Regions from separate parts of the Polaromonas sp. LjRoot131 genome, predicted to be linked through region 2. Evidence: predicted binding sites of a transcription regulator. Region 2 holds the regulator's gene; the other holds the start of a gene.

Region 1 (6,796 bases), on a different contig from region 2:
GATCGCGCAGAACTTGATGTCGGTGGCGGGCGTTGCATTCATCTGCGCCTGCGCCGCGGCGGCGGCCGCTTCGAGCGCGCTCATGCCGCCGCCGGCGGGTGCGGAGCCGGACGACACGGAGTTCATCTTGCCCGCGGTCACGGTCGACTTCTCGGCGTGCGTCGCGCTCTGCGTGCGCAGGTAGTAGGTGGTCTTGAGGCCGCGCAGCCAGGCCAGCTTGTAGGTATCGTCGAGCTTCTTGCCCGAAGCGCCCGCCATATAGATATTGAGCGATTGCGCCTGGTCTATCCATTTCTGGCGGCGCGCCGCCGCTTCGACGATCCAGGAGGTCTCGATTTCAAACGCCGTGGCGTACAGCGACTTGACGTCCTGCGGCACGCGGTCGATGGGGCGCAGCGAACCGTCAAAGTGCTTGAGGTCCACCACCATCACGTCGTCCCACAGGTTCAGGCGCTTGAGGTCGCGCACCAGGTAGTGGTTGATGACCGTGAATTCGCCGGACAGGTTGGATTTGACCGAGAGGTTGCCGAAGCAGGGCTCGATGCAGGCATCCACGCCGATGATGTTGGAGATGGTGGCGGTCGGGGCAATGGCGACGCAGTTGGAGTTGCGCATGCCGTCCTGGGCGATCTTCTTGCGCAGGGCTTCCCAGTCCAGCGTGGCGGAGCGGTCGACTTCGACGTAGCCGCCGCGCTGCTCGGCCAGCATGTCCAGCGTGTCCAGCGGCAGGATGCCCTTGTCCCAGAGCGAGCCCTTGTAGCTGGCGTATTTGCCGCGCTCTTTGGCCAGTTCGGTGGAGGCCCAGTAGGCGTGGTAGCAGACGGCTTCCATGGACTTGTCGGCGAACTCGACGGCTTCCTGGGAAGCGTAAGGCACGCGCAGCTCGTACAGGCAGTCCTGGAAGCCCATGATGCCCAGGCCCACGGGGCGGTGGCGCATGTTGGAATCGCGGGCCTTCTTGACGGCGTAGTAATTGATGTCGATCACGTTGTCCAGCATGCGCATGGCCGTGGTGATGGTCTTCTTGAGCTTCTCGTGGTCGACCGCGCCGTCCTTCAGGTGCTGGACGAGGTTGACCGAGCCCAGGTTGCAGACGGCGGTTTCGGTGTCGCTGGTGTTGAGCGTGATCTCGGTGCACAGGTTGGAGGAGTGCACGACGCCGGTGTGCTGCTGCGGCGAGCGCACGTTGCAGGCGTCCTTGAAGGTGATCCAGGGGTGGCCGGTCTCAAACAGCATCGAGAGCATCTTGCGCCACATGTCGGTGGCCTGCAGCTTGCGGGACGGCTTGATCTCGCCGCGCTCGGCTTTGGCTTCGTAGGCGACATAGATCTTTTCGAAGTCCTTGCCGAACTTGTCGTGCAGGTCGGGCGTGTCGGACGGCGAGAACAGGGTCCAACTGCCCTTTTCCATCACGCGGCGCATGAAGAGGTCGGGAATCCAGTTGGCGGTGTTCATGTCGTGCGTGCGGCGGCGGTCGTCGCCGGTGTTCTTGCGCAGTTCCAGGAACTCTTCGATGTCCAGGTGCCAGGTTTCCAGGTAGGCGCAGACGGCGCCCTTGCGCTTGCCGCCCTGGTTGACGGCAACGGCGGTGTCGTTGACGACTTTCAGGAAAGGCACGACGCCTTGTGATTCGCCGTTGGTGCCCTTGATGTGGGCGCCCAGGGCGCGCACGGGCGTCCAGTCGTTGCCCAGGCCGCCGGCAAATTTGGACAGCAGGGCGTTTTCCTTGATGGCGTCGTAGATGCCGCCCAGGTCGTCGGCGACCGTGGTCAGGTAGCAGGACGACAGCTGCGAGCGCAGGGTACCGGCGTTGAACAGGGTGGGCGTGCTCGACATGAAGTCGAAGGACGAAAGAATCTCGTAAAACTCGATGGCGCGCTCTTCGCGGTTGATCTCGTTGAGCGACAGGCCCATGGCCACGCGCATGAAGAAAGCCTGGGGCAGTTCGATGCGCTGCTTGCGCACGTGCAGGAAGTAGCGGTCAAACAGGGTCTGCAGGCCGAGGTAGTCGAATTTCAGGTCGCGCTCGGGCTTGAGCGCGGCGCCCAGGCGGGCCAGGTCGAACTGCTGCAGTTTTTCGTCGAGCAGTTCGTTCTGCACGCCCTTGGCGATGAATTGCGGGAAGTATTCGGCATAGCGGATGGCCATGTCTTCCTGGTTGACTTCCTCGCCCAGCACTTCCCGGCGGATGGTGTGCATCAGCAGGCGTGCGGTGGCATAGGTGTAGTCGGGGTCTTTTTCAATCAGGGTGCGTGCCGCCAGAATGGACGCCTTGTAGACCTCGTCGATGGGAACGCCGTCGTAGAGGTTGCGCATGGTTTCGGCAACGATGGGGTCGGGCTTGACGTCGGCGCCGAGGTTGGCGCAGGAGGCCTCGATCAGCGCTTGCAGGTTGCGGATGTCCAGGGCGACGCGGTTGCCGCGGTCGGTCACGTGGATCAGCGGGGCTGCGGTCGTCTGGGTTTGCGGCTGGCGCGCGCGCTCCTGCGTGCGCTTTTCGCGGTACAGCACGTAGGCACGGGCAATCTCGTGGTGGCCGCCGCGCATCAGGCCGAGCTCGACCTGGTCCTGCACGTCTTCTATATGAAAGGTGCCGCCGCCTGGGCGTGAGCGCATCAGGGCGCGGATGACCGCCTGGGTCAGGCCGTCGACCGTTTCGCGCACGCTGGCCGAGGCAGCGCCCTGCGTGCCGTGAACAGCCAGGAAGGCCTTCATCATGGCCACGGCGATCTTGTTGGGTTCAAACGGCACGACGCCGCCGTTGCGGCGGATGATCTGGTAATGGGCCAGGGGGCTGGGCTGGGTGTTGGTATTGCTGGCTGCCGGATTGCCGGCGGCAACGCTGGACGTTGCGGGCACTGCGTGCTGTGCTGTTTGCATGACTTCCTCTTGCTTTGTTTTATGACTGGCTTGATGTGCTGTTGCGGGCAATCCGTTTTGGCGGAAGGTGTTCAAAAGCATGAACCAAATTCCTCGCCGCCGGGGCCCGAATTACATCAAACTGAATTAGGGCTTAGACACTATACCTAGGGTATGGGGGGAATACAAGCCACTACAGGTAGTGTATCGCCCTCTGAATGCACCGTTACGTTTTGTGGCTTTTTCAGCCCCGTTTTGGACAGCTGTGCAGCGCTCTCAATTTCATGCCGCTTATCTTCGGCAAAGCCTGATTCCATCAGGCTTGCGCAGCCCCGGCAACGCTGTGGCGCGCCTTGTCGCAGGCTTTGCTCCGCCAGGACAAGCCCACATTAGCGCGGTAAAAATACCGGGAAATTTTCGACCACAAAGCGCATCACCGCAGCGTGGTTTTGTGCGCGCGAGGCTCAGGTGGTCTCGGGAAAATACCTAGCCGGCAGGGCCAGCGAGTCTTGCAGCAGCGGCCAGTCAAAACCGGGACCGGGATCCTGCTTGCGGCCGGGCGCGATGTGCTCGTGCCCCGCGATATGGGCGACGGGATAGGCCTGGAGTAGCGCGGCGCAGAGCCCGGCCAGGGTCTCGTACTGGGATGTTTCGAAGGCGCCGCCTTCCAGGCCTTCAAGCTCAATGCCGATGGAGTCGTCGTTGCAGTTGCCGCGTCCGCGATAGTTCGATTCCCCGGCATGCCAGGCCCGGTCGCCGCAGCCGACGAATTGCCACAGGGCGCCGGAGCGGGCAATGAAGAAGTGCGACGACACCTGCAGGCCGCGTATGCCCTGGAAGTAAGCGTGGGCTTCCCAATCGAGTTGGTTGGTGAAGAGGCGCTGCACGTTGCCGTTGCCGAATTCACCGGGGGGCAGGCTGATGGAATGGATGACGACGAGGTCGATCAGCGCACCCTCAGGGCGCGGCCCGAAATTGGGTGAGGCCAGCGCGCGGGCATAGCGGTACCAGCCGTCTTGCCACAGGGGCTGTGGGGCGCTGGCGCCCTTATCTTCAGGCGGGGTCATCGGCGGCGTCGAGTCCATCAGCGGGGTCTTCGCTGCCCGGCGTCACGATGTTCAGGCGCGCAATGCGGTAGCGGATCTGGCGCAGGCTCAGGCCCAGCCTGGCTGCAGCAGCCGTGCGGTTGAAGCCGTTTTCCAGCAGTACCTTTGTGAGAATGCTGCGCTCCTGCCTGTCCAGGTAGTCCTGCAGGTTTTCCGGAATGGCGACCTGCTCTTCGGCCGGTGTGTCGAAATGCAGCTCGCTGCCGTCACCGAGCGCCACCGCGCGGTGCAGGGTGTTTTCCAGTTCGCGGACGTTGCCGTTGAAAGGCAAGGCGCGCAGCTGCGCCATCACGGACTCGGTCAGCTCGGGCACCGGGAAGCCGGACTCATGGCAGATTCTGGCCAGCAGGGCTTTGCACAGGGCCGGCAGGTCTTCCCGGCGCTCGCGCAGGGCGGGAACCTGAATCTCGATCACATTGAGCCGGTAATAAAGATCCTGGCGGAAAGTGCCCGCCTGGACCTCGGCCACGAGGTCCTTGTGCGTGGCACTCACGATGCGCACGTCCACCGCGTCCTCCTGCGCCGAGCCCAGCGGCCGCACGGTGCGTTCCTGGATGGCCCGCAGCAGCTTGGACTGCATGGCCAGGGGCAGGTCGCCGATTTCATCGAGAAACAGGGTTCCGCCCTTGGCCGCCTGGAAGTAGCCCTGCCGGTCCTGCGCCGAGCCGGTGTAGGCGCCCTTGCGCGCGCCGAAGAATTCCGCCTCCAGGAGGTTCTCGGGGATGGCGCTGCAATTGACCGCCACGAACGGGCCCGCCGTGCGGTGGCTGCAGCCGTGCACGGCGCGCGCCACCAGTTCCTTGCCGGTGCCCGACTCGCCCTGGATCAGCACCGGCGCCATGCTGCCGGCGACCTTGACGATGCGCGACTTGACGGCACGCATGACGGCCGATTCGCCGACCAGCTTCTGCAGGATCAGCGGGGCTTCGGCGGCAACCGGCAGGGGCAGTGCCAAGGGCGTGATGCCGGAGTCCGGCGTGCCGCGCTCGGTTTTGTCGGCGGCCGGCGTTGCTTGCTTGGCACCCTGCACGGCCGACGCCACTACGCTGCGGAACTGTTTGAGGTCGACCGGTTTGGTGAGGTAGTCGAAGGCGCCGGCCTTGAGCGCCTCGACCGCGTTTTCGGCAGAACCGTGTGCCGTGATGACGACGCAGCGCTCACTGCGCTGCTGGCTCACCATGTCGCGCAGCAGCTCCAGGCCCAGGCCGTCCGGCAGGCGCATGTCGGTGATGACTGCATCGAAGCGGTTTTCGCTGAGCTGCTGGCGGGCCTGCAGCAAATCGCCGGCGGCTTCCACCCGGTAACCTTCCCTGAGCAGGGTCAGCTCGTACAGGGTCCGCAGGTCCGGCTCGTCGTCGATGACCAGGATGCGGGCTTGCTGGGGAACGGGGTTTTGCATGCTCATGGTGTCAGGTGGGCATTGTGGCAAAAGACGGCGAGGGCGTGTTCGAAGATTGCGCAGAGGGCCTGAACATCACGAAAAATTCGTTGCCGTCGGTGCCTTCGCGCTGCACGCGCTGGTAGCCGATCATGGCGCCGTAGCGCTCGCACAGCTCACGGCAGATATACAGGCCCAGTCCGCTGGACCGGCTTTCCGACGAAAAGAAGGGTTCGAACAGGTGGGTCTGCACGGTCTGCTCCAGCGGCTGGCCGTCGCTCCAGACGGACAGGCGCGCCTGCCCCGGTGCCACGGCCTGGGTCGCGACTTCGATAGCCCCGTCGGAATCGCTGGCGTAGCGCAAGGCGTTGTCCAGCAGGTTGACCATCAGGCGCCGCAGATGCTCGGGCTCAAAGACCACGACGGCGTTGTCCGAGCCCGCCGTGATGCGCGTGCGCCCCGAGGCCGCCGTCTGCGCCGCCCAATCGGAGGTGATTTTCCGGGCGGTGTCGTCCAGCGGCAGTGTGGTGGTTTGCGGCGAGGGCAGTTGCGCCTGGGCGCGCGAAATATTCAGCACCTCGTCGACGATGCGGGCCAGGCGCTGCGCGTTTTGCCTGACCATGGCGGTGAGCCGGCGCTGCCCCGGGTCCTGCAGGTCTTCCTCGAGCAGCGCGTTGGCCTGAGAAATGGCGGCCAGCGGGTTGCGGATTTCGTGGGCCACCGCGGCCGACATACGGCCCATGGCCGCCATTTTTTCGGTCCGCACACGCGCTTCCATCTCTCGCAAGTCTTCCAGGAACATCACGCACAGGCTCTCATGCGAACCGTTCGGCGAAGCGGCCAGCCGCGTGCGCACGTGCAGCCGCCGGGTGTTGCCGCCCGCGTTGTCCAGGCTGACGTCGGCTTCCTGCGCCGCTTGCGCCGCGAAAGTGCGGTGCGTCAACTCGGCAAGCGGCTGCCAGGCGGGCTCCGTGGCCAGGATGAAAGGGGCGCTGCGCACGGTGTCGCTTGCCGCCAGCAGGCGCCGCGACGCCGGGTTGGCCGAGCGCACGATGCCGTTGACGTCGACCACCAGCACGCCGTCGGCCAGGGCTTCAATCACCAGCTCATTCACCTGCGTTTGCATGCGCGCGGCGGACTGGCTTCGTTTGGCCAGTTGCTCTTCCCTGGCCAGGCGCAGGGCCAGGTGGTTGGCAAGCAGCGCGACAAGGAAGAAGCCGGAGCCGCTCAGGCCCGATTGCAGGAAACGCGCGTTGGCGTCGCCCAGCCCCTGCAGTGAGTTCCACCAGGCATCGGCCAGCAGCAGCAGCGTCACGCTGGCGGCCGTTCCGAAGGCCAGCAATATCGGCCCCAGGATGGAGGCCAGCAAAACCGGCAGCGCGAACAGGGGGGTGTAGTTGATGCCGCTGGACTGCAGGAAGTTCAGCACCGAGAAGGCGATGACGTCCACGCC
Region 2 (6,796 bases):
GCCATGCTCACTTGCAGGCGCTCAAACGCGAGCAGGTCGGGACGGGGCGCCGGCGGGGCTTCGCCGCCCGTGCCGCCGCGCTTGCCGGCTGGGGCCGGGGCGGGCACGGCGGCCGGCGCCTGGCCCGCGACCTGCAGGCGCACTTTTTCCGCCGTCACCGTGCCGGAGATGCGCACCACCGTGGCCGGCGTCTGCTCGAACGCCACTTTGGCGTCGGCATGCAGCACCGCGCTTTGCAATTTGAAGGGCAGGCTCGCCGGCCAGTAGGCCAGGTAGGGGTTCAGGTCCAAGCCGCGCAACGTGAGGGTGGCGTCGGTTTTATGGGTTTGGGCAAAGGGCGTGCCCTCGGCGGCGGTGTCAAAACTGCTGCCGTTGAGCTTGAAGGCCAGGTGCGGCGAGGTCTTGATCTCGCGCTGGGACTTGAGGTTGCTCAGGAAAGGCACGGAAAGGTTCAGCTCGCGCAGCGCATGGGTCTTGCCGACGGACTGGTCGGTGAAGTCCAGGCGCCCGCCGCTCACCACGATGTTGTAGACCGCAAAGCGCGGCGGATCCCCGGCCGGCTGGTCCGCCGGCGTCTTCAGACGCTCCAGGATGTCGTCGATGTCATAACGCCCCTCGCCCTTGTGGGCCAGAAAGGCCACGGGTTCGTCGACCTGCACGGCGTCAGCCACCGGTGCGAGCCGCAGCAGGGACTCCAGTTCGGCATCTATATATATGCGCTTGATGGAAAGCTGGGGACTTTCCTGGGGAATTCCGGCAGCGCCGGCCTTGGCGATGGCCAGGTCGCGCAGGGTGAGTTCGAGCGACCAGGGCCTGAAATCGACCGCGCCCACCGTGACCTGCCGCCCCAGTTTTTCAGAGGCAATCTTCTCGAGCTGCGACTTCAGGATGGGAGGCAGGGCCGCATAAGCCAGCGCCCAAAGCAGCAGCAGCGCACCCAGCGCCCACGCGGCGCGGCGGCGCCACAAAGGCGAACGGGCCACGCCCGCAGCCCGTGCCGGCAAGGTTTTTGCGGTGTTCCGCCATTCAATTTCGCGCCATTTATTCTTCAAATCAGGGATTGCCATAGGCGACGAGTTTTTAACGCCAGCGCCGATCGGTCAATGACTTATTTGAAAAAGACGGTCATCCGAAAGGGCATAGCCCAAAAGAAAAACCCCGGGCAGTGAGACCGACCGGGGTTGACGGCGGGCGTTTATGCTCATGCCGTCGGGTTTCCGCAAAAGAGAGATGAATCGTCTCCAGTGCGATGAAAGCAAGTGATTGCTTCCAGATTTTCCGGGGTTGGTTACCCGGTTGGATGCGTGAATGAACACGCAATTGCAGGTTAAACCTCTGCCGCCGCAGAGGCAAGACCATCTTTTCAATCACAGGGACCGCAGTGATTGCCGCTGCCTTTGGACGGCGCGGTGATATCTCGAATCGCCCCATGATTCCCACATGGACCGTCGAAAACCGCCTACAGCCGGACCCGCGATCCGCTGATCCGGTATTTTTCACGCCGAATTTAACTTAGAGCTTGGTCTCAAAAAGAGGCCGTAACTACCTTGATTCAGGCGGGTTCTGCCGAAAATCAGGGTTTTTATTTGCTTATTTGATATAAAGAATCAATTCATTATTATTGACAGGTTATTAGACGACCCCATAAAATCCCGCCAGTCCCACAGAAACCTAGGGACAACCCGAATCTCCGCTGCCCCATTCATCAAAGAAGCCGGCAACGTCAAACAGGGGTCAACACCCCACAAGGCATGCCTTGGTTTGATGGCGACCCAATCAAAGCCTGCTCGGCCCCTCAAGGGCCTGCAAGCGTAGAAAGGAGTGCTATGACAGCGCTAGGACAATTCGGCCTTGAGGCGCACTTGAAAAGTGTACAGAGCGGTATTGCAACCATCGCCGATGACATCGCCCAGGGCTTTTTCGAGATCACCCACAACAGCTTTGCCCTCCTGGGCCTGGCGGTCGTGTTCGCGGTGATCACACTGACGGCCCGGCCCGACTTGCGTCAGGCCGGTGAATTCAAGCTCATGACCTGGCTGCAGCAGCGCCAGGAAGCGGCCATCGGTTTTACCGAGCCCGCCGCCATCGAGCGCGCCACGGCCTCCAACCCCAAAGACCTGCCGGCCCAACAGGCGGCGGTGGCTTACTGGCTGAGCAAAAAATACGGCGTCGCGCCCGAGCCGCTGAGCGTGCTGGTGGCCGAAGCCTTCGAGATCGGCCAGAAGGCCAAGCTCGACCCCACCCTGATCCTGGCCATCATGGCGATCGAGTCCGGCTTCAACCCGTTCGCGCAAAGCCCCGTCGGCGCCCAGGGCCTGATGCAGGTCATGACCAAGGTGCACCACGACAAATACGACAACTTCGGCGGCAAGCTGGCGGCCTTCGACCCGGTGACCAACCTGCGCGTCGGCGTCAAGGTGCTGCAGGAATGCATCGCCCGCGCCGGATCCGTGGAAGGCGGCCTCAAATACTATGTGGGCGCCGCCAACATGGAAGACGACGGCGGCTACGCCGGCAAGGTGATGGGGGAGCACGCCCGCCTGCTGGCCGTGGTGGCCTCCGCGTCCAAGCGCGGCAAGCCATCGCCGTTCTTTGCCGAGCCCGGCACTTCGCGCCCGGTCCCGGCCTCCCTGCCGGGCAAATCCGACACACCGCCAGAAGGCAAGACGCCCGAGAAGGTGGCCCTGCTGAGCCAGTCCTGATCCCCGCCGGCGCGGCCTCAAGGCGCGCCGCTCACGCCGCAAAGCCGGGCCGCCGCCAGCGCCCGGCTTTTTGCTTTCCGGGCTACGGGTATGGGATGGACTGCCACGGATTTCAGGCGCCCTCAGTTACACTAGCCGGGTGCGCAACTGGCGATAGGCTCAAGGTTTTCGCAACCATTGATGCTGACGTGGGACACCACTGGGAAGCGCACCGCTGACAGCCGTCGGGCCTCAGCGTTCAGCCGTTCGCCTGGGCAGCCCTTGTTTCATTTAGAGCCGCGGCTCCTATGAATAGCAGGGACCACGTCTTTAAGGACTGCCATGTACCACCGCAACATCCTGGTCGAACAGACCGATCCCGAAATCTTCGCCGCCATCCAGGCTGAAAACGCCCGGCAAGAGCAGCACATCGAGCTGATCGCCAGCGAAAACTATGCCTCGCCTGCCGTCATGGCCGCGCAGGGCTCGCAGCTCACCAACAAATACGCCGAAGGCTATCCCGGCCGCCGCTACTACGGCGGCTGCGAACACGTCGACGTGGCCGAGCAGCTTGCCATCGACCGCGTCAAGGCCATCTTCGGCGCCGAGGCCGCCAACGTGCAGGCGCATTGCGGCGCATCGGCCAACGAGGCCGTGTTCCTGGCCTTCCTCAAGCCCGGCGACACCATCATGGGCATGAGCCTGGCCGAAGGCGGCCACCTGACGCACGGCATGGCCCTGAACATGAGCGGCAAGTGGTTCAACGTCGTGTCCTACGGCCTGAACGACAAGGAAGAAATCGATTACGACGCCATGGAGCGCAAGGCCCACGAAACCAAGCCCAAGCTGATCATCGCGGGCGCCTCGGCCTACAGCCTGCGCATCGACTTCGAGCGCTTCGCCAAGGTGGCCAAGGCCGTCGGCGCGATCTTCATGGTCGACATCGCCCACTACGCCGGCCTGGTGGCCGCGGGCGTCTACCCCAATCCGGTGCCGCATGCCGACATCGTCACCTCGACCACGCACAAAAGCCTGCGCGGCCCGCGCGGCGGCATCATCCTGATGAAGGCCGAACACGAAAAGGCCATCAACAGCGCGATCTTTCCCGGCCTGCAGGGCGGCCCGTTGATGCACGTGATCGCAGCCAAGGCCGTGGCCTTCAAGGAGGCCATGACGCCTGAGTTCAAGGCTTACCAGCAGCAGGTCGTGAAGAACGCCCAGATCGTGGCCGACACCCTGACGCAGCGCGGTTTGCGCATCGTCAGCGGACGCACCGAAAGCCACGTCATGCTGGTCGACCTGCGCGCCAAGGGCATCACCGGCAAGGAAGCCGAGGCGGTGCTGGGCAGCGCCCACATGACGATCAACAAGAACGCCATCCCGAACGACCCGGAAAAGCCCATGGTCACCAGCGGCGTGCGCATCGGCACCCCGGCCATGACCACCCGCGGCTTCAAGGACGAGGAAGCCCGCGCCACGGCCCACCTGATCGCCGACGTGCTCGACAACCCGCGCGACGCGGCCACCCTGGAGGCGGTCCGCGCCAAGGTCCACGCGCTGACGAGCCGCTTCCCCGTGTACCGTTGACCATGGCGGACGGCGCGGGCACCATGGTTTTCATCGCTGCCCCTGCCGTCCTCAATGGGCCAAAGACCAATCGATGCTTTTAAGTTCAGGTCAACACCCATGAAATGCCCCTTCTGCGGCCACCTCGAAACCCAGGTTGTCGAAACCCGGGTGGCGGAAGACGCCGACTTCATACGCCGCCGCCGCCAGTGCGGCGCATGCGAAAAGCGCTTCACCACCTATGAGCGGCCCGACGTCACCTTCCCGTCCATCGTCAAGAAGGACGGCCGGCGCATCGAGTATAAGCGCAGCAAGATCCTGGGCTCCATGAACCTGGCGCTGCGCAAGCGCCCCGTCAGCACCGAGCAGATCGACTCGGCCATTGAACGGATCGAGGAAAAACTGCTGAGCCTGGGGGTGCGCGAAGTCGCCTCCAACCGCCTGGGCGAACTGGTCATGCGCGAGCTCAAAAAGCTCGACAAAGTGGCCTATGTCCGCTTTGCCAGCGTCTACCGCAGCTTTGAGGACATCGACGAATTCAAGACGCTGGTCGACGAAGTCAGACGCTAGTTACCGTTCGTCACGCAAAGCTGACCGGACGTCGAATACAGGAGGCGGGACCGGCAGGGCATGCTCACAATTGCGCATGTTCGAAAATCTATCGATCGCCGGCCGTTCCGCTTTTCGCCCCCAACCGCCCTGGCGGGCCATGCGGCGAATCCAGCACGGCTTCACCCTGATTGAAATACTGGTTGTGGTCGCCATCATCGCGATCCTGGCAACCCTTGCGGCGCCCTCCTTCCTGGGCCTGCTTGCCAACGCCAACATCACCCGGGCCACCAACGGCTTTATCTCGGATACCCGCTACGCCCGCGGTGAAGCCATGCGGCGCGGGAAAAGCGTGACGATCTGCAGAACCGCCAGCTACACCGCGGCCAGCCCGGCATGCTCCGCGGGCAACGGCTCGGCCGTCGGCGGATGGATGGAGGGATGGGTGGTGTTCCTTGACAGCAACGGCAACGGCACCTTCGACGCCGCGACCGACGTCGTGCTGCGCGCCCAGGAACCCATGGCCGGCATCAGCGACTTTTTCGCGGTTGGCGTCTCCACCCCCGCGGCCGTCAGCACGGGCAACCGCATCATTTATGACGGCACGGGCCGCGCCATCGGCCAGTCGGGCCGGTGGCTGGTGCATGCCTCGGGCTCGTTCGCCACCAACGCTTACTACACCCGCACCCTGTGCATGAACTCAGTGGGCCGGGTCAAGGTCCAGACGGGGGACGTCGCATGCTAGGCCTCACCAGAAAAACCCCTCCTTCACGCAAGGGGCAGCGAGGCTCCTCGCTGCTGGAGGTGCTCATTTCCATACTGCTCATGTCCTTCGGCATGCTGGCGCTCGCCGGCATGCAGGCCTACTCAGTCGCGGCGCAGAAGAATGCGGCCAACCGCGCCATCGCGAGCGCCTTGGCCACGGAACTGGCGGAGGTGATCAGGCTCAACCCGAACGGCCTGTCGGCCGGCAACTACGACGTGGCAATGATGACCACCGGCAACCCCCCCGCCCTGGCGCCCTGCGCTTTCCCCAATTGCACGACCCCCGCGTTGCTGGCGGCCGCGGACCTGACGGCCTTCCAGAGCCGGGTTCGCGCACTGCTGCCCCAGGGTGGCGTCGAACTGGCCCGGCCCGGTGCCAGCGCAACCCAGGCCAACATCTGGATTCTCTGGGAAGAAGCCGGGGTGCTGGACAACACCCGGAAAGTCTCCGGGGTCGACCAGTCCGCTGAATTGACGTCCGATAACTGCTCGGCCACCGCCAAAGCCCTGGCAACACTGCCGCGCTGCTTTTACATGAAGGTGCAGTTATGACTTCACCCGCAAGAAACCACTTCCGGCAGCGCCCTCGCATGCCCGCGGCAAAGTCCGCCGTACGGCAGCAGTCAGGCTTCACCCTGATCGAACTGCTGATCTCCATGACACTGGGCATGGTGATCATCGGTGCGCTGGTGGTCATGTACCTCTCCGGCAGCACGGCCACCCGCAATGCTCAGGCGCAGGGCCAGATGAACGAGGACGCGCAGATGGCGCTCAGCGTTTTTACCCAGGAACTGCGCCAGGCGGGCTACAACCCCACGCGCACCGGCGGCGTCAAGAACGACCTGGGCCAGGGCGGCTGGAACCTGTATGCCTGCAACACCGGTTTCACTGATCCGACCGTCGCCAACATCAGCGCCCTGTCCTGCGCCGGAGCCGGCGGTTTCGCGCTGGCCGTGGCCTACGAGGGAGACCTCAACACCGGGAAAAACACCAGCGGCGGCCTGCCGATGGACTGCATAGGCAACGGTGTGGGTGCCGCGGGCGCTGCCTTCTACACCATGCAGTCGCGCATCTCCATCACGAACAACACGCTGACCTGCCGCGGAAACGGCAACCTGGCGCAGTCGCAGGTGCTGGCCGAAAACATTGAAAGCGCGACGGTGAATTTCGCGGTCGCCGAGCCCGGAGTTCCCAACAGCCAGAACGTGCGCGGCTACCTGAGCGCCTCCGGCATC

The links. The regulator NrdR, encoded in region 2, represses ribonucleotide reductase genes. The targets are predictions, from matches to a motif close to CACNANATNTNGTG.
Region 1: ACSQ27_RS15785 (ribonucleoside-diphosphate reductase subunit alpha) is a predicted target of NrdR. The motif match lies at 3,051-3,064, and genes of this name have one in related genera.

The regions. Positions count from the first base shown of each region.
Region 1 is NZ_CAXUPF020000003.1:235,947-242,742, forward strand. Features, by position in the region: gene ACSQ27_RS15785 (ribonucleoside-diphosphate reductase subunit alpha) at 1-2,880, opposite strand, end outside; gene ampD (1,6-anhydro-N-acetylmuramyl-L-alanine amidase AmpD) at 3,324-3,926, opposite strand; gene ACSQ27_RS15795 (sigma-54-dependent transcriptional regulator) at 3,913-5,370, opposite strand; gene ACSQ27_RS15800 (sensor histidine kinase) at 5,375-6,796, opposite strand, start outside.
Region 2 is NZ_CAXUPF020000001.1:579,655-586,450, reverse strand. Features, by position in the region: gene ACSQ27_RS02810 (DUF748 domain-containing protein) at 1-1,067, opposite strand, end outside; gene ACSQ27_RS02805 (lytic transglycosylase domain-containing protein) at 1,827-2,702, shown strand; ZMP/ZTP riboswitch at 2,836-2,965, shown strand; gene glyA (serine hydroxymethyltransferase) at 3,024-4,268, shown strand; gene nrdR (transcriptional regulator NrdR) at 4,368-4,817, shown strand; gene ACSQ27_RS02790 (GspH/FimT family pseudopilin) at 4,894-5,541, shown strand; gene pilV (type IV pilus modification protein PilV) at 5,535-6,113, shown strand; gene ACSQ27_RS02780 (PilW family protein) at 6,152-6,796, shown strand, end outside.